2 regions of the Paractinoplanes brasiliensis genome follow, and region 2 is predicted to be linked to the other one. Evidence: riboswitches for the same ligand, from Rfam matches in the RefSeq annotation. Region 2 holds a riboswitch; the other holds the start of a gene.
What was found. Region 2 has a riboswitch for cobalamin ahead of cobN (cobaltochelatase subunit CobN). Riboswitches for the same ligand answer to the same signal wherever they lie in the genome.
Positions count from the first base shown of each region.

Region 1: linked by a shared signal. The riboswitch ahead of C8E87_RS39220 (ribonucleoside-diphosphate reductase subunit alpha) and the one ahead of cobN (cobaltochelatase subunit CobN) in region 2 are both predicted to bind cobalamin.

Region 1 covers NZ_SNWR01000002.1:1,576,645-1,590,783, forward strand. Annotated here, with positions in the region: gene C8E87_RS39160 (methylmalonyl-CoA mutase family protein) at 1-511, opposite strand, end outside; gene C8E87_RS39165 (hypothetical protein) at 615-1,202, opposite strand; gene C8E87_RS39170 (hypothetical protein) at 1,199-2,512, opposite strand; gene C8E87_RS39175 (ABC transporter ATP-binding protein) at 2,509-3,309, opposite strand; gene C8E87_RS39180 (zf-HC2 domain-containing protein) at 3,323-4,108, opposite strand; gene C8E87_RS39185 (RNA polymerase sigma factor) at 4,105-4,656, opposite strand; gene C8E87_RS39190 (STAS domain-containing protein) at 4,825-5,313, opposite strand; gene C8E87_RS39195 (copper resistance CopC/CopD family protein) at 5,423-7,021, opposite strand; gene C8E87_RS46560 (hypothetical protein) at 7,160-7,288, shown strand; gene C8E87_RS39200 (DUF3500 domain-containing protein) at 7,306-8,328, opposite strand; gene C8E87_RS39205 ((2Fe-2S)-binding protein) at 8,729-9,451, shown strand; gene C8E87_RS39210 (PPOX class F420-dependent oxidoreductase) at 9,912-10,376, shown strand; gene C8E87_RS39215 (sulfite exporter TauE/SafE family protein) at 10,426-11,196, opposite strand; cobalamin riboswitch at 11,279-11,491, shown strand; gene C8E87_RS39220 (ribonucleoside-diphosphate reductase subunit alpha) at 11,616-13,934, shown strand; gene C8E87_RS39225 (ribonucleotide-diphosphate reductase subunit beta) at 13,955-14,139, shown strand, end outside.
Region 2 covers NZ_SNWR01000002.1:1,158,551-1,172,689, forward strand. Annotated here, with positions in the region: gene C8E87_RS37375 (CaiB/BaiF CoA transferase family protein) at 1-752, shown strand, start outside; gene C8E87_RS37380 (PASTA domain-containing protein) at 809-1,528, shown strand; gene C8E87_RS37385 (hypothetical protein) at 1,531-1,887, opposite strand; gene C8E87_RS37390 (ester cyclase) at 1,897-2,361, opposite strand; gene C8E87_RS37395 (TetR/AcrR family transcriptional regulator) at 2,416-3,048, shown strand; gene C8E87_RS37400 (CBS domain-containing protein) at 2,997-3,686, opposite strand; gene C8E87_RS37405 (Acg family FMN-binding oxidoreductase) at 3,874-4,872, shown strand; gene C8E87_RS37410 (universal stress protein) at 4,880-5,797, shown strand; gene C8E87_RS37415 (putative quinol monooxygenase) at 5,859-6,158, shown strand; gene C8E87_RS37420 (AraC family transcriptional regulator) at 6,162-7,031, opposite strand; gene C8E87_RS37425 (phytanoyl-CoA dioxygenase family protein) at 7,127-7,921, shown strand; gene cobF (precorrin-6A synthase (deacetylating)) at 7,970-8,743, opposite strand; gene cobN (cobaltochelatase subunit CobN) at 8,740-12,354, opposite strand; cobalamin riboswitch at 12,409-12,589, opposite strand; gene C8E87_RS37440 (ferredoxin-like domain-containing protein) at 12,635-13,513, shown strand; gene C8E87_RS37445 (precorrin-8X methylmutase) at 13,510-14,139, shown strand, end outside.

The DNA.
Region 1 (14,139 bases), 420 kb from region 2:
CACGGCTCGGGTCGGCGCCCCGGGCGGCCAGCAGCTCGAACCAGGCGCGGGCGGCGCGCCCGGTGTCGCCGCCCGCGTCGAGCACCACGGCCGCCAGGTCGAGGTGCACACCGTCGAGGGCTTCGGGCAGCGAGTCCGGGGGCAGCGTGCCGTCGCCGAGCACCAGCCACAACGAGGTCGCGCCGTTCTCCAGGTCGGTCAGAACCGCCTCGCGGGCCTCCTTGGGCGCCGCGTCGGCGTAGCGCTGCCTGATGTCCCACGCGCCCGCCGCCGCCCTTGTGCCCCGGACGAACGGCGGCACGCCCGGCACCCCGGAGTCCGGGCCTGTGGTGTGCAACGCCGCTATCGAGGGACCGCCGTAGGTCGCCGTGGCCAGCAGCTCCTCAACCTGCTCGGGGGTGGTCTCGTCGGTGGCCGCGCCCGATTTGCGCAGCGCGGCCAGGGCCAGGCGGCGCCACTGCCCGGCGGTCGCGGCGGGGAAGTCAGCCCCCAACGTCAGGTTCCCGGCCATGCCCCGCCCTTCGTCGTCCCAGCCACATTCAACGGGTCGGGGCACAACGCTGCCAACCCCTGTTCCGACGTTACGGCACCCTTGATCAACGCCGGACAGCCGGTCAGTCGGCGAGACGCCGGGCCGGGCCCGCGACCGCGTACGTGAGGAGGCCCGTCACCGCGAAGGCGGCGGCCAGCAGAGCCGCCGGCCGGCTGCCGGGCGGCGCGGCCTGCCAGGTGGCCAGCGTCCCCCACGTGCCGGACTGAGGGAAGACGGCCGCGACCACCGTCCAGCCCAGGGCCACGAACCAGCAACGGGCAGCGCCCAGCACCGTAGCGGTGAGGGCGGTCAGGCCCAGCAGACCGGCCGCGTCGCGGGTGACCACGCCGGCCGGGCCGAAACGCGCGCCGGTGTGCAGGGTGGCCAGCAGGACCAGCAGCACCACGGCGAGGACGGCGAGCAGGTGGGCGACGCGGCGCCACGGCCAGCGGAACGACGCCGTGCGTTCCAGGCTCTCGTCGGGGGCCGACAGGGTTGCCGACAGCACCGCGACCATCAGCACGACGGTGAGGACCACCGCGGTCAGGCCGGCGTCCCGCTGGTCCGAGAGCAGCAGCCACAGGGTCCACATGGCGGCTGCGGCGCCCACGGCCACCGACAGAGCCAGGGGCACGCGGCGGGCCCGCAGATAGAGCAGCGTGTACGTCATCGGGCGGGCCGGGAGAGCAGGCCGGTCGTGTCCTGGCAGTTCAGCGCGGCCCTCTGCACGGCGGCCACACGGGCGGAAGCCTCCTCGCGGGGCAACTTGGCCAGACCCTGCCACAGCCGTACGGCCTGGGCGTTGAGCGGCTCGTCCTCGAAGATCACCTCGGGCACCACGCCGACGTCGGACAACGGTTCGCGGCCGAGCAGCCAGTACGCGGCGGCTCGAAGCACCATGGGGTCGCCGGGGCAGCGGGCGTCGCCTTCGACACCGAGGCGGCTCACGACCTCGTACACGACGACCGAGGGATGGGCCAGGCCGCCGTTCTTGTCGATGCGTACGGGAATCCTGACCACGCCGGGGCCGGGAGCGGGCAGCCCGGTCACACCCTCCTGCACCGCGGTCGGCGGGGAGGGCAGCTCGGCCAGCACGGCCAGTCCTTCGCGGGCGAGCGGCGCCAGCTCGTCGAGCACGCCGGCGTTGACCCGGGTGACGCAGACCTTCGGGGCGTCGTCGGTGCAGACCAGTTCCCGGGCCACCGGGTCGATCGGCGAGGTGAGACGGTCGTGGTCGCGCGGGACGACCGCCGTGGCGAGTCCGAGGCCGAGCACTGCGGGCAGCGCCGCGGCCACGCGCGAGCGCCAGTTCGTGGCCGTCAGCAGCACCGCGCCGGTGGCGGCCAGCGCGAGCATCCAGATGGCCACGGCGCCGCTGACCCCGCCGTCGATGGTCTGGTCGGGGGTGAACTGGCCGGTGCCGTACATCGGTGACAGCACCGCGGCCAGCCAGTCCGGGTTGGCGACGGCGGAGAAGAAGACCAGCAGCACCCCGGCCACGCCGAGCGCCGGCGCGGTGACCAGGGCGGGCAGCAGGCGTCCGAGGCCCAGCCCGAGCCAGCCCGCGGCGACCAGCGACAGCACCCCGACGGCCGAGATGACCAGGAAGTCGGGCGAGAAGTAGTGGGACCGGGTCAGCAGCGAGGCGCCTCCGGCGGCGACCACCAGCACGTACGCCAATCCGGTGGCGACGGCCATCGCGCCGAGTACCGGGACCATGCGCTGACGGCGTGGGCGGGGCGTGGTGGCGAACAGCTCCCCCACGTTGGCCCGATGCTCGCGGCGGCCCTGCCACGCCCCGGCTGCCAGCGCGAGCGGCCACAGCAGGATCGTGTACTCGCGGGTGGTCATGGCCAGCGCCAGCCAGCCGTGCGACCAGCGGGCCGGGGCGGCGTAGAGCGCGATCACGCCGACCGTCAGGGCCAGCAGCGCGGCGCCGAGGGCGGCCGAGCGCCTGAGTTCGACTCCGAGGATGTTCATCGGGCGGCCTCCGCCCGGTGCCGGCGCAGGATCGCCGAGTAGCCGCGTTCGGCGGCGCTGTCGCCCGCATGGCCCGCGTCCCCCTGGGCGACCAGCGTGGCCGGAGTGCCCTGCCAGACCAGGCGGCCCTCGTTGACGAGCACCACCTCGGTGCAGGCGGCGGCCACGTCCTCGACCAGGTGGGTCGAGACCAGCACGCACGCGTCGGTCCCGAGGTCGCGCAGCAGCTCACGGAAGTCGAGGCGCTGCTCGGGGTCGAGACCGACCGTGGGCTCGTCGAGCAGCAGCATCTGCGGGTCGTTGACGATGGCCTGCGCGATGCCGGCCCGGCGCAGCATGCCGCCGGAGAGCGTCTTGAGCTTGGCGTCGGCCTTGGCGCCGAGCCCGACCCGGTCGATCGCGCGCTGGGTGGCCGACGCGATGCCCGCTTTCGGCATCTCCTTCAACCAGGCCATGTACGCCACGAACTCGCGCACGGTGAAGCGCGGGTAGAACCCGAAGTGCTGCGGCAGGTAGCCCAGTACGCGCCGCACCGGGCGCAGGTCGGCACGCCCGTCGGCGGACCGGCCGAGCAGGGTCAGCGAACCACCGGCCGGCTTCACGACCGTGGCCAGGGCCCGCATCAGCGTCGTCTTGCCGGCTCCGTTCGGTCCCAGCAGCCCGTGCACGCCGGCGCCGAGCCGCAGGTCGAGGCCGTCGACGGCCAGGTGGCGGCCGGCGCGGACCTTCAGGCCCTCGGCATGGATCGCCCAGGGATGGGTGGTGGCGGCCGTCTCGGCCGTGGTCACCGCACGCATCGTGATGTTCTCCTCAGAAGGTGGTCAGGCGCCGGAAGCTGGGGGCGCGCAGGAAGGTCAGGGCGGTCAGGACGACCGTGAGCAGGGCCCACGCCGGGGCGCTGGACGGTTCGAGCAGCACCGGCAGGTCGGCCCGCACGAGGCTGGGCGCGACCACGGCGAGCGTCCACGCGGCCATCAGCCCGATCGCGGCGCGCTGCACGCCCACGGCGGAGCCCAGCAGCAGCGTCGCCGCGGTGAAGGCGAGACACGGCAGCAACACCAGCGCCAGGCCCTGGGAGCGGCCGGCGATCGCCAGCGCGGGGATGACCAGGATCAACACCGCCGCCGTACGTCGTAACAGCATGGTGAGCCCGGTGACCGGCGTGCTCGAGATCAGCTCCCAGGCCGGGTCCGCGCGGCGGCTCCACGCGGCCGCGACCCCGGGCAGCGGCGCGAGCGGGGCCAGCAGCAGCACGACCGACGGCAGCTGGGGCAGGAACCGGGTCAGCACCGCCGCGGCTCCGATGACCGCGACCGTCATCGTGACCCAGGGCAGCAGCGCCGTCACGAACCAGCGCCGCGGAGTGCGCACCGGCCGTCCCGCGGGCGCCGGGCCGGTCGCGATCTCTTCGCCGAGCGCGGCGCCGACCCGGGCGATCATGTCGCGGGACCGGTCGGTGGTGCTGCCGGCCAGGCGGGCCCGGCAGTCGGCACAGGTTTCCAGGTGCACCTCGATCGACCACACGGACGCCTCGTCCAGTGTCGCGTCGGCCTCGGCGTACCGGGAGATCTCGAGCAGAGTGGGATGGCTGGTCACGACAGGGCCTCCCGCAGGGCGATCCGGGCGCGGCGGACCCGGGACTTGACGGTGTTCTCGGGGACGCCGAGCAGCAGCGACGTCTCCCGGATCGAGAAGCCGTCGAGCACCGTGGCCCGTAGCACCTCACGGGCCTCGGGCGGCAGCTCGGACAGCGCCCGCTCGAGCTCCTGCCCGACCCGGCCGGCCATCACCTCGTCCTCGGCGGCCGGCGCGACGGTCTCAGCCGTGGTCACGCTGGGCATCTGTTCGTGGCGGGCACGGCGGCGGAAGGCGTCGACGAGCCGGTGGGCGGCGATGGTCCACAGCCAGCCGACCGCGCTGCCTTTGACCTCGTCGCCGGTGAAGCTCCCGGCCGCCCGCCACACCGCCAGGTAGGTCTCCTGCAGCACGTCGGCGATCACGTCCGGGTCGGCGCAACGGCGGCGCAGCCGGACCTCCAGCCACGGCGCCGTACGCCGGTACAACTCGTCGAACGCCCGACGGTCTCCGCGGGCGACGCGGCGGACGAGTTCTCCCTCGTCAACCGCGTCCAGGCTTCGTTTCACACCAGGTAAGACGCGCCGTTCACCGTGATCGGGTTCAACGCCGCCGCACTGTTTTGCGGCCACGGGGCCGCCGCACCCGGGCGTCGGGGCAGAAGCCCAGCCCGGGGAGGCCGGTGAACAGGCGCCAGCCCAGCCACACCGGTTGCCGGGGCGTGCACCGCGCCGGCATCAGGGCCGCCCCACCACGGCCGTGATCGCCTGCGGCACGGTCGCGAACGTCCGGAACTCACGATTCCAGCGCTTCTGGCCCGGCGCGGCCGCGATCAGCAGGTCACCGCGACGGCGCCGGGCGGCCGTGCGGGCCCGCCGGAGCACACCGACACCGACGGTGCCGAGGTCACGGGCCGCGGTGAGGTCGACGATGACGTACGGGTGCAGCTCCACGGCGTTCTCGAGCGTGCTGCGCAGGGCCGGGACGACGCGCAGGTCGACACGGCCGGTCACACGCACCACGGCGGCGGGTGAGGTGATCGCGATCGAGAGGTCGGCCGGGGGCTCGCCGGGCGGGCTGCACTCCGGGCAGAGGTGACGACCCCGCCCGTACGGGGAAACGGTCCATTCCGTGCCGGCCGCCGCGCCGTCGCGCTCGACCACCTCCGTGATCGCGCAGTCGTCGCAGGTCAGCCGGACTGTGGCCGCGTGCAGGCCAGCGGTCATGTCGTCACCCCATCCGTCGGCCCTCCACGATCGCCGACGGATGTCGCGGCAGCCCTGCCGGAATGTGACGGTCCGATGACTTCGCCGGTCGGCCCGTGAAGCAGGTGGGTTACCGCACGGGCACTGTCGTGGTGACCGTGGCCTGATCGATCTCGGACACGCGCAACGTCATCGAGAGCTGCCAGTCGCCGGGGATCGGAAAGGTGACGGAACCCAGGCCCTGGTTGTCGATCACGGTGGCGACGGGCGCCGGGATCGCCTCGATGCCCTGCGACGGCATCGACACCGACACCTTCCACTCGAGGACCTTCAGCGGCTTGCCCTCGGGCGTGTAGGCGAACGCGTGCAGCGTGTTGTACTCGCCCACGGTGGCCGGGAAGATCTCGAACTGCACCGCGTACAGGGGGCTGTTGAGTGTCTCGACGAAACCGCGCGACCGTTCCGCGGCAACAGCCTCGACATCCACCGTACGGCCGGTGGTGGTCTGCACCAGCACGGCGCTGGCCGCGAGCACCAGCACGGTGATGCCGAGCTCGATGCCGACCAGGCGCCGCAGCCGGACCGGGGTGGCCGCGGCGATCCCCCGCCGCACGAGCCGCCGGGACACGAACGCGACGGCCAGCACGACCGCCAGCAGGGCGGCCTTGGCCAGCACGAGCCGGCCGTAGTTGGAGGAGAACAGCGCGTCGAGCGTGCCGATCTGGATCAAGGCCTGGATCACGCCGGCCGCGACCAGCCAGTACACGGCGAGTTCGGCCCACCGCGACCAGGCGGGCAGGATCAGGCGCAGCTCCCGGGTGTCTGCCCGGCGCAGCAGGAACACGGCGAGCGCGACCAGCCCGCCGAGCCAGACGCTCATCGCCGCGAGGTGGGCCGTGTCGGCCACGACCAGCAGCCACGCCTGCGGCCCGGCGGCCGGGTGCCCGGTCAGCGGCCAGGTCACCAGGACGGCCAGGGTCAAAACGGCGGGGCCGACGATCGACCGCCACCCGCCCCCGCGCCGCACCCGGGCGACCAGCGCGGCGGCGACGGCCAGCAGGGCCGCGCGAACCGTCAGTGTGATGCCGAAGTCGCTAGTCAGGACCTGTCCGAGCTCGCGGGCGGACACGTCGAACAGGCCGGCGCCGGAGGACGCGGGCGCCTGCAGCCAGAGGGCCGCGAGCGTGGCCAGACCGACCAGCGCCAGACCGGCCCGGGCCAGCCGCACCGGCCCGGCGCGGGAGAGCCGCCGCGGCCACCACAGGGCCAGCACCAGCACCGGGCCCAGCGCGAGCGAGAGCCCGGCGTACCCGAACCATTTGGTGACCGCCGTGGCCGTCTGCACCGCCGGGTCGACCTCTTCGACCGGGGCAGTCGGGGCGTTCTCGGAGGGGGCGCCGACCGAATAGGTGTACGCGCCCGAGACCGGGTGGCTGTCGGCCGAGATGATGCGATAGCTGACCAGGTAGGTGCCGAGCGGGCGTTCGGCCGGCCGCAGCTTGATGACCAGGCCCGCGGGGGTGATCTCGGGGTCGCCCTCGCTGATCCGCTTGCCGTCCGGGCCGATCACCTGGGACCGGCCGGGCACGATCTGCACGGCCTCGCTGAACCGCAGCACCACCTGCTCGGGCGCCACCGCCACCACCGAGCCCTGCTGCGGCACAGCGGCGCTGAGCACGGCGTGCGCGTAGGCCGGCGGGGCGGGCCAGCCGAGCACAGCGAACACCATGACCGCCAGCAGAGCGGACTTCCGCACCAGTAGACCTCCCCATCGTCCGGCGCACTATAAGGCGACGCCTCCTACCCCATACGGACCGGCACCACCTCGGGATCAATCCCCAGCCGCTCCACCGGAGCCCCGACGTAAGTGAGCGGCTTCTACAGCCCCGCCCTGCCCGAGGACCTGGCTGCCCTGGCGGCGGCCGGGTTGCCGGGCGACGTGGCGGTGGCCGGGGTGTTGACGCCGGTTCACCTGGCGGCCGAGCCGGCCCCGTAAGCCGCTCGAGGAACTGATCAGCCGGCGGCGCTGAGGTGGTGGGCGCGGCGGTGGGCGCGGAGCACGTCGAGGCCGAAGTCGTTGCCCGGGTCACGCCAGACCGAATGGGCGTGGTTGGCGCCGCGTTGAGTGTTGTCCCACTCGATCAGCAGGCGCGGGCCCTGCACCCGGTAATAGTGCGGCTCGCCGGGACCGGTCGCGCCAGCCCAGGCGAAATGCACAGCGTCCAGCGCGTTTCCCTCGTACGCGGGAAAGGGTGAGACGGCCGCGGGAACCCGGTCGAAATACGTCGACAGCAGCGCCCGCAGCAGGTCACGTTGCCCGGCCGACAGGTCGGAACCGGCAACCCCTTTCCGCCGTACGGCGTCGTCGTCCTCACCGATCGTGGAACGGTTGCCGGTCAGCACGTCTGCGGGGGCCTCGACGGACAGGATCGCGCGGCGCCGCTGCTCGCTGTCGAGCGATTCGACGAGCTCACGGGCCAGGTCCTCGACACGGGCCAGCGGCCGGTTGACCGCCCCGCCGAGCAACTCGGACGAGGCCGGGTCGGCGCCCAGGAAACACGGCGTGGTGGCGACCACCTCACCGTCGACGACCAGATTGTTCAGCGACACGTGGTGCCCGCCGAACCGCCACCCCCACGTGCCGCCGCCGGCCGGCTCGCCGAAGACACGCAGGTAGTAGAGGCCCGGGTCGCGGCGGCGTTCCCTGCCGGAGGAGGCCGGGAAGCCCTCGGCATGGTCGAGGACGTTCTCCAGTCCGATCGTCGTCGCGACCGTGACGTAACCCGCGCGGGACAGCCCGGTCGACACGAGCCGCATGGCCGCCTGCTGCTGAGCCGGACGCTGCTGGTGGAACGTCAGCCCACCGTGATCGGTCGGCGTGTAGAACCAGCGCCGCCGCTCCTCGTCCGTCGCGTCGTCCGACGGCTGCGCCCCGAGGGCGATCGCTCGCTGCTCGGCGCTCAGCAGTTCCAGCCAGGCCCGCGCCGCCTCGGTCATGCGAGCAGCCAGCCCTCGGCGATCCGGTTGAGCAGCCATGACCCCAATCTAGTGGTCACCGGGCCTTGGCCCGCACCCGGTCGACAGCCCACTCGCCTGCGCGGCCGTGGGAGCCGTCGCACCTGTTGACGGGCGCGGCCGCCTCACACCGCCCCACCACCCTCTTGACGGGCGCCGCCCGCCTGAAACCGTCCCACTCTCTTAACGGGCACCACCGCCCGAAACCGCCCCACCCCCCTTGACAAGCACCACCGCCCCAGACCGCCCCACCGTCCTGACGGGCACCACCGCCCGAGGCCGTCCCGCCCTTTGTCGGACGCGGCCGGCCGAGGCCATCGCACTCCTCTGACGGGCGGGGCGATCTGAGCCGCTGCGCTGCTCCCACACGCGCGGCGGTCCGGGGCCGTTTTTGTCGGGGGTCGTCCGTAGAGTGGACGGCATGCCGGGTTTCGTGGACGACGCCGGGACAGTGCTCGCGGCGGCGGCTCGGCTCGGGCCCTACTTTGCCTGGTTGCCCGAACGGGTCGCGGGCGAGCCCGATTGGCGGCCGTTCAGCGACCTGCTCCAACCGGAGGTTGCCGCCGAGCGGGTCGCGGCCGGGCGGCGGGTGATCGCGCGCTCGGCAGGAATGGGTCCGGATCAGATCGAGGAGCGGGTGGCGGCTTCCGTGGTGTTCCTCGGGTTCGCGTCACGGCTGGTGTCTCCGCTGCTCGCGACCGCTGCGCTGACCGGTGTGATCCCAGCGGCCGCGCCCGACCGGCTGCGGTGGCGCGCCGCCGGGAGCGGGCCACTGCCCATCGCGTACGGGGAAATGGAAGCTCTCGATGGCTCGGCGCGAGAACTCAACCGGGTCGCGATCCAGGGGCTCGTCGCGCCGCTGGTCACGGTCTTCCGGCGCCGGTTCGTGCTGTCGCAGCACGTGTTGTGGGGCAATGTGGCCTCGGCGCTGGGAGGCGCGGCCGGCATGATCGCCGACGAGCGGGCCGCCGCTCTCGCGTCGGAGCTGCTGGCCGTGCCTCCGCTGGCCGGCATGGCGACAGTGGACCGGCAGCCGCGATGGTTCCTGAGGCGCCGCAACTGCTGCCTCTACTACCGAGTCCCCGGCGGCGGCACGTGCGGCGACTGCGTCCTCGTCCGGAATGACCGGCCACGCGCGGGATAAAAGGGGGCCAGAAAAACGACACATGCCGCAACCACGCCAACCTCCCCGATCACCAACCACACCCACGACAAGAGACGGCCAGAAAAACGACACGCGCCGCGACCACGCCAACCTCCCCGATCACCAACCACACGCGGGACAAAAGGCGGCCAGAGAAAGCGGCACGTGCGGCTTCCGCGCCAACGTCCCCGATGACCGGCCACGCGCGCGATCGGAAGCGGCACGAGTAGGAGGGGCCCGGCCAGGACGCGGCGTAGGCCGTGAAACGGCGCGGACAAGAAGGGGCGCGGCCAGCGAAAGCCACGACCAGCAGGGGCGCGGCCAGCGAAAGCCACGACCTGCAGAGGCGCGGCCAGCGAAAGCCACGACCTGCAGAGGCGCGGGCAAGCAGAGACGCGGCCAAGCAGAGGCGCGGGCAAGCAGAGACGCGGCCAAGCAGAGACGCGGCCAGGCAAGAGGCATGGGCAAGAATTGGCGATGCGCGGGGCAGAATGGGCCGGTGACTGAATTCGATCCGCGGGCGCTGCTCGCCGAGAGCCGCCTCGGTGTGCTGGCCACGCTCAAGTCGTCCGGTATGCCCCAGCTCTCCCCCGTCACGCCGTTCTACGACCGTGAGGCCGAACGCGTCTACGTGTCGGTCGTCGAGGGCCGGGCCAAGACCACCAACGTACGCCGTGACCCCCGTGCCGCCATCGAGGTGACCAGTTCGGACGGGCGGTCGTGGGCCACCGCCGAGGGAACGGTCGAACTGATCGGCCCGAGCGACGACCCGGACGGCCCCGAGGTCGAGGCCCTGGTCGACTACTACCGCCGGGCCGCCGGCGAGCACCCCGACTGGCAGGAGTACCGCCAGGTCATGGTCGACGACCGGCGCGTGTTGCTGGTGCTCAAGGTCGGCCACGTCTACGGCCAGAGAATCGGGTAGGCCTACGACACGGGGAGGCCGGGATGACGACGTCAGGTGGAGGCTGCGCCTACGACGTCAGGTAGAAGACGGCGATCCCGGTCGCGAGCACGCCGAGCAGCAGCCGCAGCGCGGTCTCGGGCAGCCGCGGCTGCAGCCGTGCGCCCAGGAAACCGCCGATGAGGCCGCCCACCCCGCTGAGCAGCCCGAGTGTCCACTGCGGCGCGATGTCCCCGGTCGTGGTCACGGCGAGAATCCCGTACGTGGCGGCGCCCGCGATGGATGTCACAAAAGTCGCGGCGAGGGCGGCGGGGGCGATGCGGCTCATCGGCGTGCCCCGGCCGGCCAGGATCGGGCCGAGCAGCGACCCGCCGCCGATGCCGTAGACCCCACCGACCGTTCCGGCCGCCACCCCGAGACCGACGATTGTCCGGGACCGCAGCGGTGGACGGTCGGGGCGGCCGGGCCGCAGAGCTCGTACGCACAGCCACAGTCCCAGCGGCAGCAGCACCGCCCCGGCGACGATGCGGAAGGCCCCGGGACCCGGCACCAGGAACACCCGTACGCAGGCGCCGATCACCACGCCGGGCAGGGTGCCGGCCAGGAGCAGCCGGGCCAGCGGACCAGCGAACTGCCCGTTGCGGCCGTACCGCAGCAGCGCGCCCGGCCCGGAAACCACGTTGAACAGCAGGTTGGTCGGGGTGACGGCCGGGTTGGGCACGTGCAGCACGCTGAGCTGCACCGGCAGCAGGAAGACCGCCCCGGACACGCCGACCGGGGTGGTGACCAGCGCGATCAGCAGACCCGCGCCGAAGCCGCCGAGCGCGGTCTGCCATGTCATGCCCGGACTTTACAGACGATCATGAGGGCGCGACACGCCTGGCACACCATCTGGTGTTGCGTGTCGACACCCCCGCCCATATATGGTGTCTCCCGCAGCTGGTTCGAGCGCCGCGTGAGGCGGCGGTCGAGGCAAGAGGGAAGCCGGTGAAAATCCGGGACTGCCCCGCAGCGGTGAGTGGGAACGACCGCCGTCACACAAGCACTGGGCTCGCCACGAGCCTGGGAAGCGACGGCCAGTAGGAGCGTGTTCGACGCCCACGAGTCCGAAGACCTGCCAGCGCACCGTACGCCGGGCCTCGGTGTGCGGTGGTCGAAGGCCGCGTGGGACGGCTGACGCCGTACGCCCGGGCCTTGTTACGCCTGGGCGGCGTCCCCCTGCGTGTCCCGAGACCCCACGAGGGCTGGGAAGAGGGGGACATGGCACCCATGCAGGTGCGTAAACGCAACGGCGACCTGGAAACGGTCGACGTCAACAAGATCGTCAAGGCGGTCGAGCGCTGGGCCGCCGACCTGGGCGAGGTCGACCCGCTGCGGGTCGCGACCAAGACGATCAGCGGGCTCTACGACGGCGCCACCACCGAGGAACTGGACAAGCTGTCGATCCAGACGGCGGCCGAGCTGATCGGTGAGGAGCCGCAGTACTCGAAGCTGGCCGCCCGGCTGCTGGCCGCGTACGTGGACAAGGAGGTTCGCCTGCAGCAGGTGGCGAGCTTCAGCCAGTCCATCCGGTACGCGCACCAGCTGGGCCTGATCGGGGACACGACCGCGCAGTTCGTGGCGGCTCACGCGCGCAAGCTCGACGACGCCGTGGACGTCGGCGGGGACCTGCGCTTCGAGTACTTCGGGCTGCGTACGGTGGCCGACCGTTACCTGCTGCGGCACCCGCAGTCGCGGGACGTGGTCGAGACGCCGCAGTACTTCCTGCTGCGCGTGGCATGCGGCCTGTCGCGCACCCCGGCCGAGGCGATCGGGTTCTACCGGCTGATGTCGTCGCTGGCGTATCTGCCCAGCTCGCCGACGCTGTTCAACTCGGGCACCCGGCACACGCAGATGTCGTCGTGCTTCCTGGTCGACTCGCCGCGCGACGAGCTGGACTCCATCTACGAGCGGTATCACCAGGTCGCGAAGCTGTCCAAGTTCTCCGGCGGCATCGGCATCGCCTGGTCGCGGGTGCGGGGCCGGGGCGCGTTGATCCGGGGCACGAACGGCCGCTCGAACGGCATCGTCCCGTTCCTCAAGACGCTCGACGCGGGGGTGGCCGCGGTCAACCAGGGCGGTCGTCGCAAGGGCGCGGCCTGCGTGTATCTCGAGCCGTGGCACCCGGACGTCGAGGAGTTCCTGGAGCTGCGCGACAACACCGGCGAGGAGTCGCGCCGCACCCACAACCTGAACCTGGCCAACTGGATCCCCGACGAGTTCATGCGCCGGGTCGAGGCCGACGGCGACTGGTCGCTGATCGACCCGTCCGACGCGCCGGAGCTGCCCGACCTGTTCGGCACGGAGTTCGATCTCGCGTATCGCGCCGCCGAGAAGAAGGCCGTCAAAACCGTCAAGGCCCGGGACCTGTACGGGCGGATGATGCGCACGCTCGCCCAGACCGGCAACGGATGGATGACGTTCAAGGACCGGTCGAACGCGCTCTCCAACCAGACCGGCGCGCCCGGCAACACCATTCACCTGTCCAACCTGTGCACCGAGATCCTCGAGGTGAACAGCGACGACGAGACCGCCGTGTGCAATCTCGGCTCGATCAACCTGGGCGCGCACACCACCGCCGACGGCGTCGACTGGCCACGGTTGCGCGAGACCGTGCGTACGGCCGTGCACTTCCTCGACCGGGTCATCGACATCAACTACTACCCGTCCGAGCAGGCCGAGAGGTCGAACCCGCGCTGGCGGCCGGTCGGGCTGGGGCTGATGGGCCTGCAGGACGCGTTCTTCACGCTGCGGCTGCCGTTCGACTCCCCCGCCGCGCGTGAGCTCTCCACCCGCGTACAGGAGGAGATCTTCCTGACCGCGCTGGAGACGTCGGCCGGTCTCGCCGAGCGTTTCGGACCCCACCCCGCGTACGCCGAGACACGCGCGGCTCAGGGGCAGCTGCACCCGGAGTTGTGGGGCGCCACGCCCGAGCAGTCCGACCGGTGGGCGGCGCTCAAGATCCGTGTCGCGGCGACCGGTCTGCGCAACTCGCTGCTCGTCGCGATCGCTCCCACGGCCACCATCGCCTCGATCGCCGGCTGTTACGAGTGCATCGAGCCGCAGGTGTCCAACCTGTTCAAGCGTGAAACCATGTCAGGCGAGTTCCTGCAGATCAACACCTATCTCGTACGGGAACTGAAGGCTCGCGGTCTGTGGACGGCCGCGATCCGCGAGCAGATCAAGCGGGCCGAGGGGTCCGTGCAGCAGATCGCCGAACTGCCCGACGAGGTGCGCGAGCTGTTCCGCACGGCGTGGGAGTTGCCGCAACGCGCGCTGATCGACCTGGCCGCGGCGCGGGCCCCCTACATCGACCAGTCGCAGTCGCTCAACCTGTTCCTGAGCGCGCCCACCATCGGCAAGCTCTCGTCGATGTACCTGTACGCGTGGAAGGCCGGGCTGAAGACGTCGTACTACCTTCGGTCGCGCCCGGCCACCCGCATCCAGCAGGCCACCGTCTCCGTCGTGCCCGCGGTCGCCGCCGACGAGGCCGTCGCCTGCTCCCTGGAAAACCCCGAGTCCTGTGAGGCCTGTCAGTGACCACCACCCCCGTACGGCAAATGCTGCTCGACCCCGGCATGGACCTGACGCTGCGGCCGATGCGGTACCCCCAGTTCTTCGACCGGTTCAAGGACGCCATCAAGAACACCTGGACCGTCGAGGAGGTCGACCTGCACTCCGACCTGGCCGACCTGTCCAAGCTGTCGCCGGCCGAGCAGCACCTGGTGTCGCGGCTGGTCGCGTT
Region 2 (14,139 bases):
GTCAGGAAGGGCCGCTCGCCGCGCGGGCCGGGCACGACATCGACTACCTCGCCGTGGCCGGGGCCCTGGAACCCCTGGGCCGGGCCGGGCAGCGGCCGCACGCTCCGATGAACCTGCTGGCGGACTTCGCCGGGGGCGGGATGCTGCTGGCCGCCGGGGTGCTGGCGGCCCTGGTCGAACGGTCGCGTTCCGGGCTCGGGCAGGTCGTCGACGCGGCCATGGTCGACGGGTCGGCCCTGCTCACCTCGTTCCTGCACGGGCTGATCGCGGGCGGGTCGTGGCCGGGCGGGCGCGGCGAGAACCTGCTCGACGGCGGCGCGCCCTTCTACGACACGTACGAGACGGCCGACGGCGGGTTCATGGCCGTCGGCGCCATCGAGCCGGCCTTCTTCCAGGCCCTGCTCACCGGGCTCGGCCTCGAGGGCGAAGACCTTCCCTCCCCGTACGACCGGTCGGGCTGGCCGGTGCTGCGGGCGCGCTTCGAGGCCCGGTTCGCCGAGCGGACCCGTGACGAGTGGACGGCCCTCTTCGAGGGGGTGGACGCCTGTGTCGCGCCGGTGCTCTCCCCCGCCGAGGCGCCGGCCCATCCGCACAACCGGGCGCGGCACACCTTCGTCGACGTGGACGGGCTCACCCAGCCCGCTCCGGCGCCGCGGTTCGGGCGTACGGGAACCGGAACCCCGCGCCCGCCGGAGGCTGTCACCGTGTCGCAGATCCTGGACGAATGGACGCCTTTACCGATGGACAGGTGACGGGCCGTTCTCTAATGTGGGCGGTCGACTCCACCCCCGGTGAAAAGTGGAAGACAATGGCTGAGAAAGCTCCCCGCAGAGCCGGTTCGAAAATCCAGGCCGTCGTGGTCGGCTCGGTCGTCTTCCTCGCACTGGGCATCATCGGGGTCGGCGTGCTCGCCGGTTTCGCGTCGGAGGACGAGCAGACCCGCAGGGGCCTTTTCGTCACCGCCACCGTGCTCATCGTGTTCGCGGCGGCGATGGCGGTCGGCGCGTTCCTGGGCTTCCTGTTCGGCATGCCGCGCTCCCGGCTGGCCGACCTCGCCCCGTCGCCCGACCAGGGCAAGGCCGCGCTCAGCACGAGATATCTGACGAATTCCAATTTCGTCAAGGTGTCGGACTGGTTCACCACGATCATCGTCGGCCTCGGCATAGCGAATCTGAACTCGCTCGTGCCCGGCGTCCGCCGCCTCGGCAACGCGCTGGTCGAGCCGATGGGCGGTTCCCAGTTCGGCGCGGCGATCGGCATCTCGGTCGTGCTCGTCGGCGTCATTTCCGGTTTCGTCCTCAGCTATTTGTGGACGACCATTCGCGTACGGGAACTGCTCGAGGAATCCGAGGCGGCCCTGACGACCGTGCCCGACCTGAACGGCAAGAGCCCCGCCGAGGCGATCGAGCTGGCCTCGGCCAAGTCCATCACGCTGGTGCTGCGCCCGATGAACGGCGAACGGATCAGCAGTCAGAACATCACACCCGGCACCACCGTACGGCGGGGTCAGGCCGTCGCCGTCGAATAGCCTCACAGCCAGCGGGCCGCCGCCGCGTACGTCTCGTCCGGCGCGCTGTTGAAGGCGATCGCCGCGCCCGGCGCGTGCCGGCGCACCAGGTTGATCACCCGCTCGAACAGGTCGAGCTCGCCGCGCACACCGCCGCCGACCACCACGACGGCCCAGTCCCGCTCGCGCAGCGCGGCGGTCACCACGGCCTCGATGTCGTCGCTGCCGTCCAGCCCGAACAGGCAGGCGTGCGCGTCCACACCGGCCTCGCCGAACCGCGCCATCCCGGCCGCGATGCGCTCGGCCACCGGCGCCGGATCCCACGGGCCCGGCACCCGATACGGATCGAGCCCGATCACCAGAACCCGGCCGTCACCCATGGCCCCAACCTACCGGGCGACCGTTCCGGCGGACTCGATCGCCGCGGTGAAGTCGGGGGCGGCGCCGATCTGGGCGAGCATCACGCTGGTCGCGTTGTAGCAGTTGAACCGCTCGATTCTGCCGTCGCGGAGGTACCAGAGGTCGGCCGCCGGCATGTCGATGCGGTTGCCGGTCGGCGGGATCACGCCGGCCGGGGTCGGGAACCCGCCGAGATGCGTGCCCTGGATCCGCAGCTCGACCGCGACGACATCGCCGAGGGTGTTCACTTCCAGCAGCTCACGGTGGATATCGGGAAAGATGCCGGCGAAGCCCGTCAGCGCCCGCGGGATCTCGTCGCCGCGGAAGGTCTGCGCGTTCGGGATGTCGTTGAACGTTCCGTCCTCGGCGAACAGGGCGCGGAAACCCCGGATGTCGAGGACGGCGCCCTCCGCCAGGCGGTACGCCTCACGGACGACCTCTTCGTTGCTCTTCACGTGCGCTCCCGGACTAGTTTTTGTCTGTACGGTCAATAACGTAGTCTTGCCCACATGGCCCGTCCCCGCAAGTTCGTCGAGAGTGACGTCGTCAGCAGCGCCGGTGAGGTGTTCGCCGTGCACGGCCTGGCAGCCGCGACGCTCGACGACCTCGTACGGGCAACCGGCCTGGGGAAACAGAGCCTGTACAACGCGTTCGGCGGGAAGCGGGAACTGTTCCTGCGGGCGCTCTCCGAGGACCGTGCGGAAGCCACGCGCGCCGTCTCGGAAGCGCTCGGACACGACGACGCCTCGCCGCTGGAACGCATCCGCGGGCACATGCTCACGATGGCGATCGAGTTCAGCAGCAGCGACCGCCGGGTCTCGCTGACCACGCGCGCGCTCGTCGAGTCCACCGGCGAGGAGGACCCGCTGTCGACCGTCACGAAAGCCGGCATCGATCAGCTCGCCGGCGTCTACGCCCAATGCCTGGAACACGCCCGCGAGCAGGGGGAGATCCCGGCGGACGCCAACGTGCAGTCGCTGGCGGTCTACTTCGTCGCCATCACGCGGGGCATGGAACTGCTCGGCCGCGCCGGGGTCGGCCGCGCCGTCCTCACTGCGGTCGCCCTCGACGCGCTACGTGTGCTCCACGGTCAGGCGATGCCCGTTCCGAACCGGACGCCGGGCAGCTCGCTGTCGTCGTAGGCGAACGCCAGGCTCGACCGCACCTCGACGACCCCGGCCACCTGCCGGCTCAGCCGCTCCACGATCTCGGTCGAGGACCACCTGTCGACCTTGCCGGACAGCGTGACGACCCCGTCGACCACGGCCGCGGTGACGGAAGCGTTCTCGTCGTCCACGTACGGCCGCAGCACGGCCGCCTCGATGTCGGCCAGGATCTCGTCGTCCGGCCGCAGGTGGGTCTTGAGCAGGTCGCCCCGCGAGACGATGCCGATCAGCCGGCCCAGGTCGTCCACGACCGGCAGCCTCTTGACCTTCTCACGATCCATCAGCCGGGCCGCCGCCGCGATCGACGTGCCGCTCAGCGCCGTCACCGCGGGCGCGGTCATCAGCTCCGACACCGTACGCGCGGAAGCCTTCTGCCGGTCACCACGACGCTGCCGCCCCTCGAACAACCGCGGCTCCTCGTCACCCGCATACTCGATCTTGCGAAGCAGGTCAGCCTCGGACACCACCCCCACCACGCGGCCGAACGCGTCGATGACCGGCACCGCGCTCAGCCGGTTGCCGATCAGCAGGTCGACCACATCCCGGTAGGTGGCGGCGGCGTCCACCGACAGAACCGCCTTCGTCATCACGTCGTCGACACCCCAGCTCTTCACCGTGCCTCCTTCTCATCACCCGTACGCCGACGCTATGGCGAGCCGGCCCGGCCCGGGCAGGGCCGAAGGACCCGTCCGACGGGGGCAGCCGGGGCTTAAGTCCCTCTCCGCCGGACCGCCCGGCCCTGACCGGAGGCTCCGCGCCCTGCGACTGTGGAGGGATCCCACGACTCCGGAGGTGTTACCGATGACCCAGCCGGCGAACGACGTGACCCGCGCCGAGGCCCGCAGCGCCCTGGAGCTGGCGGCCCGCGCCTCCCTGCGGGCACCGTCGGTGTTCAACACGCAACCCTGGACGTGGCGCCTCACCGGCGACGTCCTCTCGCTGGAGTCCGACCCCGGCCGCCGGCTCGGCGTGACCGACGCCGAGGGCCGGCTGCTGCTGCTCAGCTGCGGCGGGGCCCTGCACCACGCGCGTCTCGCCCTGGCCGCGGAGGGCTGGGACGCCGAGGTCGTCCGCTTCCCCGTGGCCGCGCGGCCGGACCTGCTGGCGAGAGTCCGGATCACCGGCCGGGCCGAGCCGGACCCCGATGCCCAGAAGCTGGCCTCTGCCATCGGCCGGCGACGCACCGACCGTCGTGCCTTCGGCGAACGGCTGCTGTCCGACGCGACGCTCGCCGGGCTGCGCCGGGCCGTCGAGGCCGAAGGCGCGTACCTGCACGTCGTGCCCGGCGATCGGGTGCCCGAACTGGCCGTCGCCGTCGACCTGGCGGCGGACGTCAACTTCTTCGACCCGCCGCACCGCACCGAGCTCACCATGTGGACGCACCGCCCGGCCTGGACCGGCGACGGCGTCCCGCCGAACACGGCGGTCGAACCGAGCTTGCGCCGCGTGCCCGCCCGCAACTTCCTGCCCGACGGCTCCCCCGGCCTGCTCGCCGGCGTCGACCACGACGAGGGCGCCACGTACGCGATCATTTTCGGTGACACCGACCGGCCGGTCGCCCTGCTGCGCGGCGGCGAGGCCATGTCGGCGTTGCTGCTGCGAGCCACCGCCGAGGGGGTGGCGACCGCCCCGATCAGTGAGGCCGTCGAGGTGGCGTGGCCCCGGCAGCTGCTGACCCGGCTGCTTTCCGGCATCGGCGAGCCGTACCTGATCGTCCGGCTGGGCTACGTCGAGTCCGACGAGGGCATACCGCCGTCGCCACGCCGTTCCCCCGTGGAAGTAATCAAGATCGAAGATTGACGCCGCCATGAACACGGACAAGCCAGTGCTGGCCGGCGTCAACGGCACCCGCCCCGGCCAGGCCCTCATCGACTTCGCGGCGGCCGAGGCGGCATCGCTCGGGGTCCCGCTGCTCATCGCGCACGTCTGGCCCGGCCGCTACACCGGCACCTTCCGCGGGCGCGGGATCATCCCGGCGCGGGCCGACGCGCACCGGCTCCTGACCCTGTCGGCCGAGCGCGCCCGCCTGATCGTGCCGGGGCTCACCGTCCGCACCGAGCTGCTCGAAGGGGGCGCCGGCGACGCCCTGAGCCGGGCCTCGCAACGGGCCGCGCTGGTGGTGGTCGGGCACCGCGAGGAGGCCCATCCACGGTCGGCCTGGGGTTCGACCACCGCGTACCTGGCCCACCACACCGCCTCGCCCCTGATGATCTACCGCGGCGCGGCGCCGGTGGACGGGCCGGTCGTGGTAGCGACCTCCGCGCGGCACGCCGGCGGTCCCACCCTCGAATACGCCTTCGAGCGCGCCGCCCGTACGGGAAATGCGGTCGTCGCCGTGCACATGTGGATGCGGCCCGGCGCCGAGGACGGCACGCCGCCCGTCGTGCCCGCGGGCGCCTACGCGAAGGAACGCGCCGACGCCGAGCAGGCCCTGAGGGCAGCGCTCGCCCCGGTGGTCGCCCTGTTCCCCGGCGTCCCGGTCGAACGCCTGGTCGTGCACGACCTCGAGATCGCGTACACGATCGAACGGGCCCTACGGCGGGGACGCCTGATGGTCGCCGGCACCGGCCGCAGCGGCACGTTCGCCGAACTCCTGTGCGGCGCCCGTGACCCCCGCCTCGGCCAGCGCTCGACATGCCCGACAGCGCTGATCCCGCCCGCCCCGCAGCCGGCGGGACCGATGGCCCTGACGCCGGGCCGTGCACACGACAATCCTGAGAGTTGAGCGGGGATCGGCTTCCCGCTGCCAGGTCGAACCGGCCCGGTAGGCATGCCAGGATGATCGGGTGCTCTACGGATACGAGAACGCCATGAAGACCAAGCCCGGCCACCGCGACGACGTCGCCGCCATCCTCACCTCCGGCGCCGACGGGCTGCGCGCCGCGGGCTGCCGGCTGTACGTGGTCGCGCTCGACACCAGCGACGACGTCACGATCCGCGTCACCGAGGCCTGGGAGTCCAAGGAGGCGCACGACGCCTCACTGCGGCTGCCCGAGACCCGGGCCGCCGTCGCCCGCGCCATGCCCCTGCTGACCGGCGAGTTCACCACCCACGAGACGCACGTCGTCGGCGGCCTCGGCATCTGAGCGCTACGCCGGCTCGACCGGCAGCCACAGCTCACAGGTGGCTGCGCGGAAGTCCTCCGTACGCTCGAGCACCGCCACGATCTCGGGACCGGGTCGCAGCCGCCACGGGTTGGAGGGGAACCACTCGGTCGCGGTGGCGGCCCAGGTCTCCTGCAGGGTCCGCGGGTGGGGCCCGGTGGTCCGGAACACCACCCACCGGCCGGCCGGCGCCTTGATCACGTCGAAGCCACCGGGGACCGCGGCGTCCGGGCTCGCGGCGACCCCGTGCAGGTAGGTCAGCTCGCTGCCCTCGGCGCGGTCGGGGTCGAGGTTGTCGCTGACCGCGAGCAGGCCCGCCGGTTCGGCGCCGGCGAGCGCTTTCAGCCGTACGTGCTCCTCGGCCGGCAGCGCGGCGATGTGCTGCCGGATGTGCGGGTTGACGCCGTGATGGACCAGCGGAACCCGGACGGCGTGCCCGACGAGCCGGAACTCCGGACGGTCGACGATGCGCGCGTCCATACGTTCGCTGCCCTCCACGGTCAGGCGGAACCTGAGCTGTGGCTGGGTGCGCAGGGGCCCACCGGCACGCCGCACCTCCGAGGGGCCGGCGCCGTGGACCGCCCGGAACGCCCGCGCGAACGCCTCGGCCGAGCCGTACCCGTGGCGGACGGCGATGGTCAGCAGGTCCTGCTCACCCCGTACGACCTCGGCGGCGGCGACGGTCATGCGGCGGCGGCGCAGATACTCCGACAGCGGCATGCCGGCCAGCGACGAGAACATCCGGCGCAGGTGGTATTCGGTCGTGCCCAGCGTGCGGGCCACCTGCTTGACGTCGAAGTCCCCGGTCAGGCCCTCCTCCATGAGGTCCACGAGCCGGTTGAGCGCCGCGATCATGTCAACCATGGTCGCGCTTTCCCACAGGAAGATCGGACAGAACCCGTACGGGAAATGTCGGGCGACCGGCCGACGCACCCCCGCACGATGGCGGCATGGACGACACGACCCTGGTTTCCCGTTTCCTGAGCGACGGCTTCGTGAAGCTCGAAGGCGCCGTCGCGCCGCGCGTGGCCGCGGACTGCGCTCGGCTGCTGTGGCGGGAGACGGGCTGCGACCCGGACGATCCGGCGACGTGGACACAGCCGGTGCGCTGGGTGCCCGGCATGGCGCAGGGACCGTTCGCCGCGGCGCCCAACTCCCCGGGCCTGCACCACGCGTACGACCTGCTCGCCGGCCCGGGACGCTGGGAGCCCCGGTACTCCCTGGGCACTTTCCCGCTGCGTTTCCCGCACGAGCAGGAACCGGACGACGCGGGCTGGCACATCGAGGGAAGCTACCTGCCGGACGGTGAGAGCTGGTACTTCACGAACGCGCGCTCCCGCGGCCGGGCGCTGCTGATGCTGTTCCTGTTCAGCGAGGTCGGCGACCAGGACGCCCCGACCCGGATCAGGGTCGGCTCCCACCTCGACGTGCCGAAGATCCTCCAGCCGTACGGCGAGGACGGGGCGAGCGGGCTCACCCTGGCGCCCGGCCTGGACGCGGCCTCCGCCCACCGGCCCGTCACCCTGGCCACCGGCTCCCCGGGCGATGTCTTCCTGTGCCATCCGTTCCTGGTGCACGCGGCGCAGCCGCACCACGGAACCCGGCCCCGTTTCATGGCCCAGCCCCCGCTGCTGCCGGCCGAGCCCTGCGACCCGCACCGGGCCGACGGCGCCTTCTCCCCTGTGGAGATCGCGATCCGCCGGGGCCTCGGACAGGAGTCCGCCCACCACGGACCGGCACGCTGAGCACCTTCCCTCCAGCCGGTCGGAGGGACCGGGGGCTGCGGTCGGTTCCTACCGGTGTGGCTGCTGACCCCGGCGCAGCAGATAGGTGTCCATGACCCAGCCGCGGCTCTGTCTCGCCGCCGTCCGCCGGGACCAGATCTGGTCGGCGATCTCGTCCAGGTTGCCGGCCATCAGGTGTTCGTCGGGCGAGCCGAGGTTCGCGCCCCACCAGATCCGCCAGGCCGACGGGTCAGGGAGCCGGCGGCAGGTCAACGTCCCGTCGAGCACGACAACGAGATTGTCGTGTGCCGCCGCGTCGTCGAGCAAGCGGCGGCCGGTCGTGATGGTGATCGGGCCACCGATCGCGTTGAGGACGAGCCGATGGCGTGCCGCCAGCAACTGGACGCTGCTGAGGCCGGGCACGACGTCCACCACGACGTCGACCCGTGCGCGTTCGACGATGCGGTCGGCCACCCGGATCGCCGAGTCGTACAGGGAAGGATCGCCCCAGACGAGCACCGCGGCATCGCCCGGGTTGTCCAGCAAGACCTGCTCGAAGGCCCGCACCCGCGCCTCGTGCCAGTCGCGCACCGCGGAGGTGTACTCGGCCCGGCCGGCACGGTCGCGCTCCGGGTCGGGCACCGGCACGAGCCGCCAGGGACCGGTGACGTGCCGGGCGCAGATCGCCTCGCGCATCGCGATGAGGTCGGCAGTACCCGGGTGCTGTCCGGTCTTGTCGGCGACGAGGAAGTAGTCGGCCTCGTTGAGTGCCCGGACCGCCTGTGCCGTGACCAGCTCGGGGTCACCCGGGCCGAGCCCGACCAGGGTGAGGCGCCGTGTCACGCCTGGTCCTCCAGGTCCCCCTCGATCTCCAGGTACACGCGGGCCATGTCCGCCATGACCTCGGTGTCCGGCTCCGCCCACAGTCCGCGGTCGGCGGCCTCGTTCAGCCGTTCCACGATGCCGCGCAGCGCCCAGGGGTTCGCGTGACGCATGAACTGCTGGTTCGTCCCGTCGAGGACGTATTCGCGGGCCAGCGACTCGTACATCCAGTCGTGGACGACGCCGGCGGTGGCGTCGAGGCCGAACAGGTAGTCCACCGTGGCGGCGAGCTCGAACGCGCCCTTGTAGCCGTGACGCCGCATCGCCGCGATCCAGCGCGGGTTGACCACGCGCGAGCGGAACACGCGGTTGGTCTCCTCCTGCAGGGTGCGGGTGCGCACGGCGTCGGGCGTGGTGGAGTCACCGACGTACGCCTTCGGCTCGGCGCCGGTCAGCGCGCGGACCGTGGCGATCATGCCGCCGTGGTACTGGAAGTAGTCGTCGGAGTCGGCGATGTCGTGCTCGCGGGAGTCGATGTTCTTCGCGGCGACGGCGATGCGCCGGTAGTTGGTACGCATGTCGTCGGTCGCCACGGCTCCGTCGAGGCCCCGGCCGTAGGCGAACCCGCCCCAGGCGGTGTAGACGGCGGCCAGGTCGGCGTCGTCGCGCCAGGTGCCGGACTCGACGACCTGGAGGATGCCGGCGCCGTAGGAGCCGGGCCTCGAGCCGAAGATCCGCGTGGTGGCCCTCCGCGGGTCGCCGTGCTCGGCGAGGTCCCGGCGGGTGTGCGCCCGCACGTAGTTGCGTTCGTCGGGTTCGTCGAGCCCGGCGACGAGCTGCACGGCGTCGTCGAGGATGTCGATGACGTGCGGGAAGGCGTCGCGGAAGAACCCCGAGATGCGCACGGTGACGTCGATGCGGGGCCGGCCGAGCTCGTCGAGGTCGATCACCTCCAGGCCGTTGACCCGGCGTGAGGCCGTGTCCCAGGTCGGTCGTACGCCCAGCAGCGCCAGCACCTCGGCGACGTCGTCGCCGGAGGTGCGCATCGCGGAGGTGCCCCACACGGAGAGGCCGACCGATCGGGGGTGCTCGCCGGTCTCGGCGAGGTGCCGCGCGACGAGGGACTCGGCCATGGCCTGTCCCGTTTCCCAGGCCAGACGGGACGGGACGGCACGCGGGTCGACGGTGTAGAAGTTGCGGCCGGTCGGCAGGACGTTGACCAGTCCGCGCAGTGGGGAGCCGGAGGGCCCGGCCGGGACGAAACCGCCGTCGAGCGCGTGCAGGACGTTGGTCAGTTCGCCGGTGGTGGCGGCCAGCCGCGGAACGACCTGCTCGACGGCGAAGCGCAGGACGTCGCGTACCACCGGGTCCTCGTGCAGCGCGTCGATCGCGCCGGCCCGCCAGCCGGACTTCTCCATCGCCTCGATCAGGGCGCGGGCCTGTGCTTCCACCGCGTCGACCTCGGATGCCGGGGCGTCCTCCGCAAGACCGAGGGCAGCGCGCAGGCCGGGCAGCGCCCGGTTCTGGCCGCCCCAGACCTGTGTCGCGCGGAGCACCGCGAGGACGAGGTTGACCCGTGCCTGTCCGGCCGGCGCCTGGCCGAGCACGTGCAACCCGTCGCGGATCTGCACGTCCTTGATCTCGCACAGCCAGCCGTCGACGTGCAGCAGGAAGTCGTCGAACTCCTCGTCCCCGGGGCGTTCGTCCAGGCCGAGGTCGCGGTGCATCTGCGCCGACTGCATGAGCGTCCAGATCTGCCGGCGGACCGCGGGGAGCTTGGCCGGGTCCATGGCCGCGACGTTGGCGTGCTCGTCGAGCAGTTGTTCCAGCTTGGCGATGTCGCCGTAGCTCTCGGCGCGGGCCATCGGCGGCACGAGGTGGTCGACGATGGTGGCGTGCGCGCGGCGCTTGGCCTGGGCGCCCTCGCCGGGATCGTTGACCAGGAACGGGTAGATCAGCGGCATGCTGCCGATCGCCGCGTCGGTGGCGCACGCGGCCGAGAGGGCGGCGTTCTTTCCCGGCAGCCACTCCATCGACCCGTGTTTGCCCAGGTGCACCACCGCGTCCGCGCCGAAGCCGTGTTCGAGCCAGCGGTACGCCGCCAGGTAGTGGTGCGACGGGGGCATGGCCGGGTCGTGATAGATCGCGACCGGGTTCTCGCCGAAGCCCCGCGGCGGCTGGATGAGGATGACGACGTTGCCGGCGCGCAGGGTGGCCAGCACGATGTCGCCGGCGTCGTCGACGAACAGCGATCCGGGGGCCTCCCCCCAGGTCTCGGTCATGGCGTCGCGCAGCGCGGCGGGCAGCCGGGCGGTCCAGCGCCGGTAGTCGTCCCGGCTGATGCGCACATGTGACTCGTTGAGCTGGGCCTGGGTGAGCCACTCCTCGTCCTGCCCGCCGGCGGCGATGAGCGCGTGGATGAGCGCGTTGCCGGCCGTCGTGTCGGGGTCCTCCCCGGCGACCGGGGGCAGCGGGTCGAGCCCGGGGACGGCGCCGGGGTCGCCGAGGTCGTAGCCGGCGGCCCGCATCGCGCGCAGCAGCCGGATCGCCGACACGGGTGTGTCGAGGCCGACGGCGTTGCCGATGCGGCTGTGTTTGGTCGGGTAGGCCGACAGGACGAGGGCCACTTTGCGCTCGGCGGGCGGAACGTGCCGTAGCCGGGCGTGGTTGACGGCGATGCCCGCGACTCGGGAGCACCGCTCAGGGTCGGTCACGTAGCGGGGCAGGCCGTCGGCGTCGACCTCCTTGAACGAGAACGGGACGGTGATGAGGCGGCCGTCGAACTCGGGGATGGCGATCTGGGACGCCGAGTCGAGCGGGGTGACGCCCTCGTCGGACGCCTCCCACTCGGCTCTGCCGGACGTGAGCGCCAGAGCCTGCAGCACGGGGACGTCGAGTGCGCGCAGCCGCTCGACGTCCCAGGACTCGTCGTCCCCGCCGGCGCTCGCGGTGGCGGGCCGGGCGCCGCCGGCGGCCAGGACGGTGACGACGATCGCGTCCAGGGTGGCGAGTTCGGCGTACAGCGCGTCGGGCGCCGCCCGCAGCGACGAGACATAGATCGGCACGCCGGCGGCTGTGCCGGTGGCATCGACGGCGCCGGCGAGTTCATGGGCGAAAGCGTTGTTGCCGCTCACCTCGTGTGCCCGGTAGTACAGGACACCGACGCGGGGCCCGGCGCTCGCCGCCGGCCGCCGGCTGACCCCCCACTCGGGCAGGACGGCCGGCGGTTCGAAACCCTCGCCGGTCAGCAGCACGGTGTCGGACAGGAAGGCGTGCAGCTGGCGGAGGTTCACCGCGCCGCCCTCGGCGAGGTAGCGGTGCGCCTCGGCGCAGACGCCGATCGGGACGGTCGACAGCTCCATCAGCGCGGCGTTCGGCGTTCGTTCCCCGCCGAGCACGACCAGGGGACGGCCGGTGTCGCGGACGAGCGCGGCGAGGTCGCGTACGTCCTCGGGCGAGCCGAGCACCCGCAGCACGATCAGGTCCGCCTCGGTAGCCAGGGTGTCGCGGCGCTCGGCGGTGAGCCGGGCGGGGTTGGCCCAGGAGTAGTCCGCGTTGCTGGCCCGCGCCGACAGCAGGTCGGTGTCCGAGGTGGACAGCAGAGCGATGCGCGGACGCAGCGATGAGGACACGGGGGTCTTCCTTCGTCCGGGGCCTGTGCGCGAGGCCTGGATGGGCACGTGTCGCAGACGGATCTGCGGCCAGCAGGTCTTCGGACTCGGGATCAACCGGACGGAGCGCCTTCCCGGACCCGTGGTCCAGTGGCGTCGTGCCCCGCCCGTCACCCTCACCGCTGCGCGTCAGTCCCGGATTCGCACCGGGTTCCCTGGCTCATGGCTGAGTTTGACTGGCAGCACGACCGTAGCACCGACGGCCGGCGTCACCCCGTACGGGTTCTGGCACCATGTCGCCGTGACCGAGAGGACCCGCCGCGACCTGTGTCCCGGCCTGCTGCGCCCGTGGATCGCCGACGACGGCGCGCTCGTGCGGGTGCGCGTCCCCGGCGGGATCGTGCCGGTTGCGGCGCTGGGCGCACTGGTGGAGGTGGCACGTGCGTACGGCGATGGCTCCGTCCACCTGACCAGCCGCGCCAACCTGCAGGTACGCGGCATCGAGCACGACGGCGGACGGCTGCCCGGCGCCGTCGTCGCCGGCATCGTCGCGACCGGGCTGGTGCCGTCGGCCTCGCACGAGCTGGTCCGCAACATCCTCGCCTCACCGCTCACCGGACGCAGTGGTGGCCGCGCCGATCTGCGCCCGGTCGTCGCCGGGCTCGACGCCCTGCTCTGTGCCGAGCCCCGGCTCACCGCGCTGACCGGACGGTTCCTGTTCGTGCTCGACGACGGCCGCGGCGACCTGGTCGAACGTGACCTCGACCTGGGACTCGTGGCGCTCGGCCCGGACACCGCGCAGCTGCGCGCCGGAACGTCGGCCTGGGGTCCCGTCGTCCGGCTGGACGGGGCCGCTGCGGCGCTGACGGGGCTCGCCGTACGCTTCGCCGGACTCGCCGGGAACCGGCCGGACTCGCCCTGGCACGTCGACGAGCTGCCCGGCTCCGGCGCCGCGCTGCTGGGCAGCGTGCTCGACCGGGCCGACCGGACCCGGGTGAGCACTCCCCCACCCGCACTCGGCAGGATCGTGCAGGATGACGGCCGTGTCGCCGTACACCTCGCCGTTCCCGGCGGCCGGGTGGACGCGGCCGTGCTGGACGAAGTCCGCGCTCTCGGCGCGGGCGAGATCGTTGTCACACCGCACCGCACCCTGCTCGTCCCCGACCTGGAGAACGCATGAGTCTCACCGCACCGCCACGCCGCTACGACTACGTCACCGACGGCGCGGCGATCTACGAGGCCTCGTTCGCCACCATCCGCGCCGAGACTGATCTCACGGGCGTGCCCGCCGACGCCGAGAAGGTCGCGGTACGGATGATCCACGCCTGCGGGCAGACCGGCCTCATCCGGAACCTGGTGATCCATCCCGGTCTGGTGGCGGCCGCGCGGGGCGCGCTGGAGGCGGGGGCGCCGATCCTGACCGACGCGCACATGGTCGCCGCCGGCGTCACCCGCGCCCGGCTGCCGCGCGCCAACGAGGTCCGCTGTTACCTGCGTGAGCCCGAGGTCCCGGAGCTCGCCCGAGCCTGGGGCACGACCCGGTCGGCCGCGGCGGTGTCGCTGTGGGCCGAGCATCTCGCCGGCGCGGTCGTCGCCTTCGGCAACGCGCCCACCGCCCTGTTCCATCTGCTGGAGATGCTGCGCGACGGGGCGCCACGACCGGCCGCGATCATCGGCACGCCGGTGGGCTTCATCGGCGCGGCCGAGTCCAAGCAGGCGCTGATCGACCTCGCCGCCGACGCCCCCGGGCTCGACGTGCCGTACCTCGTGGTGACCGGGCGCCGGGGCGGCTCGGCGATGGCCGCG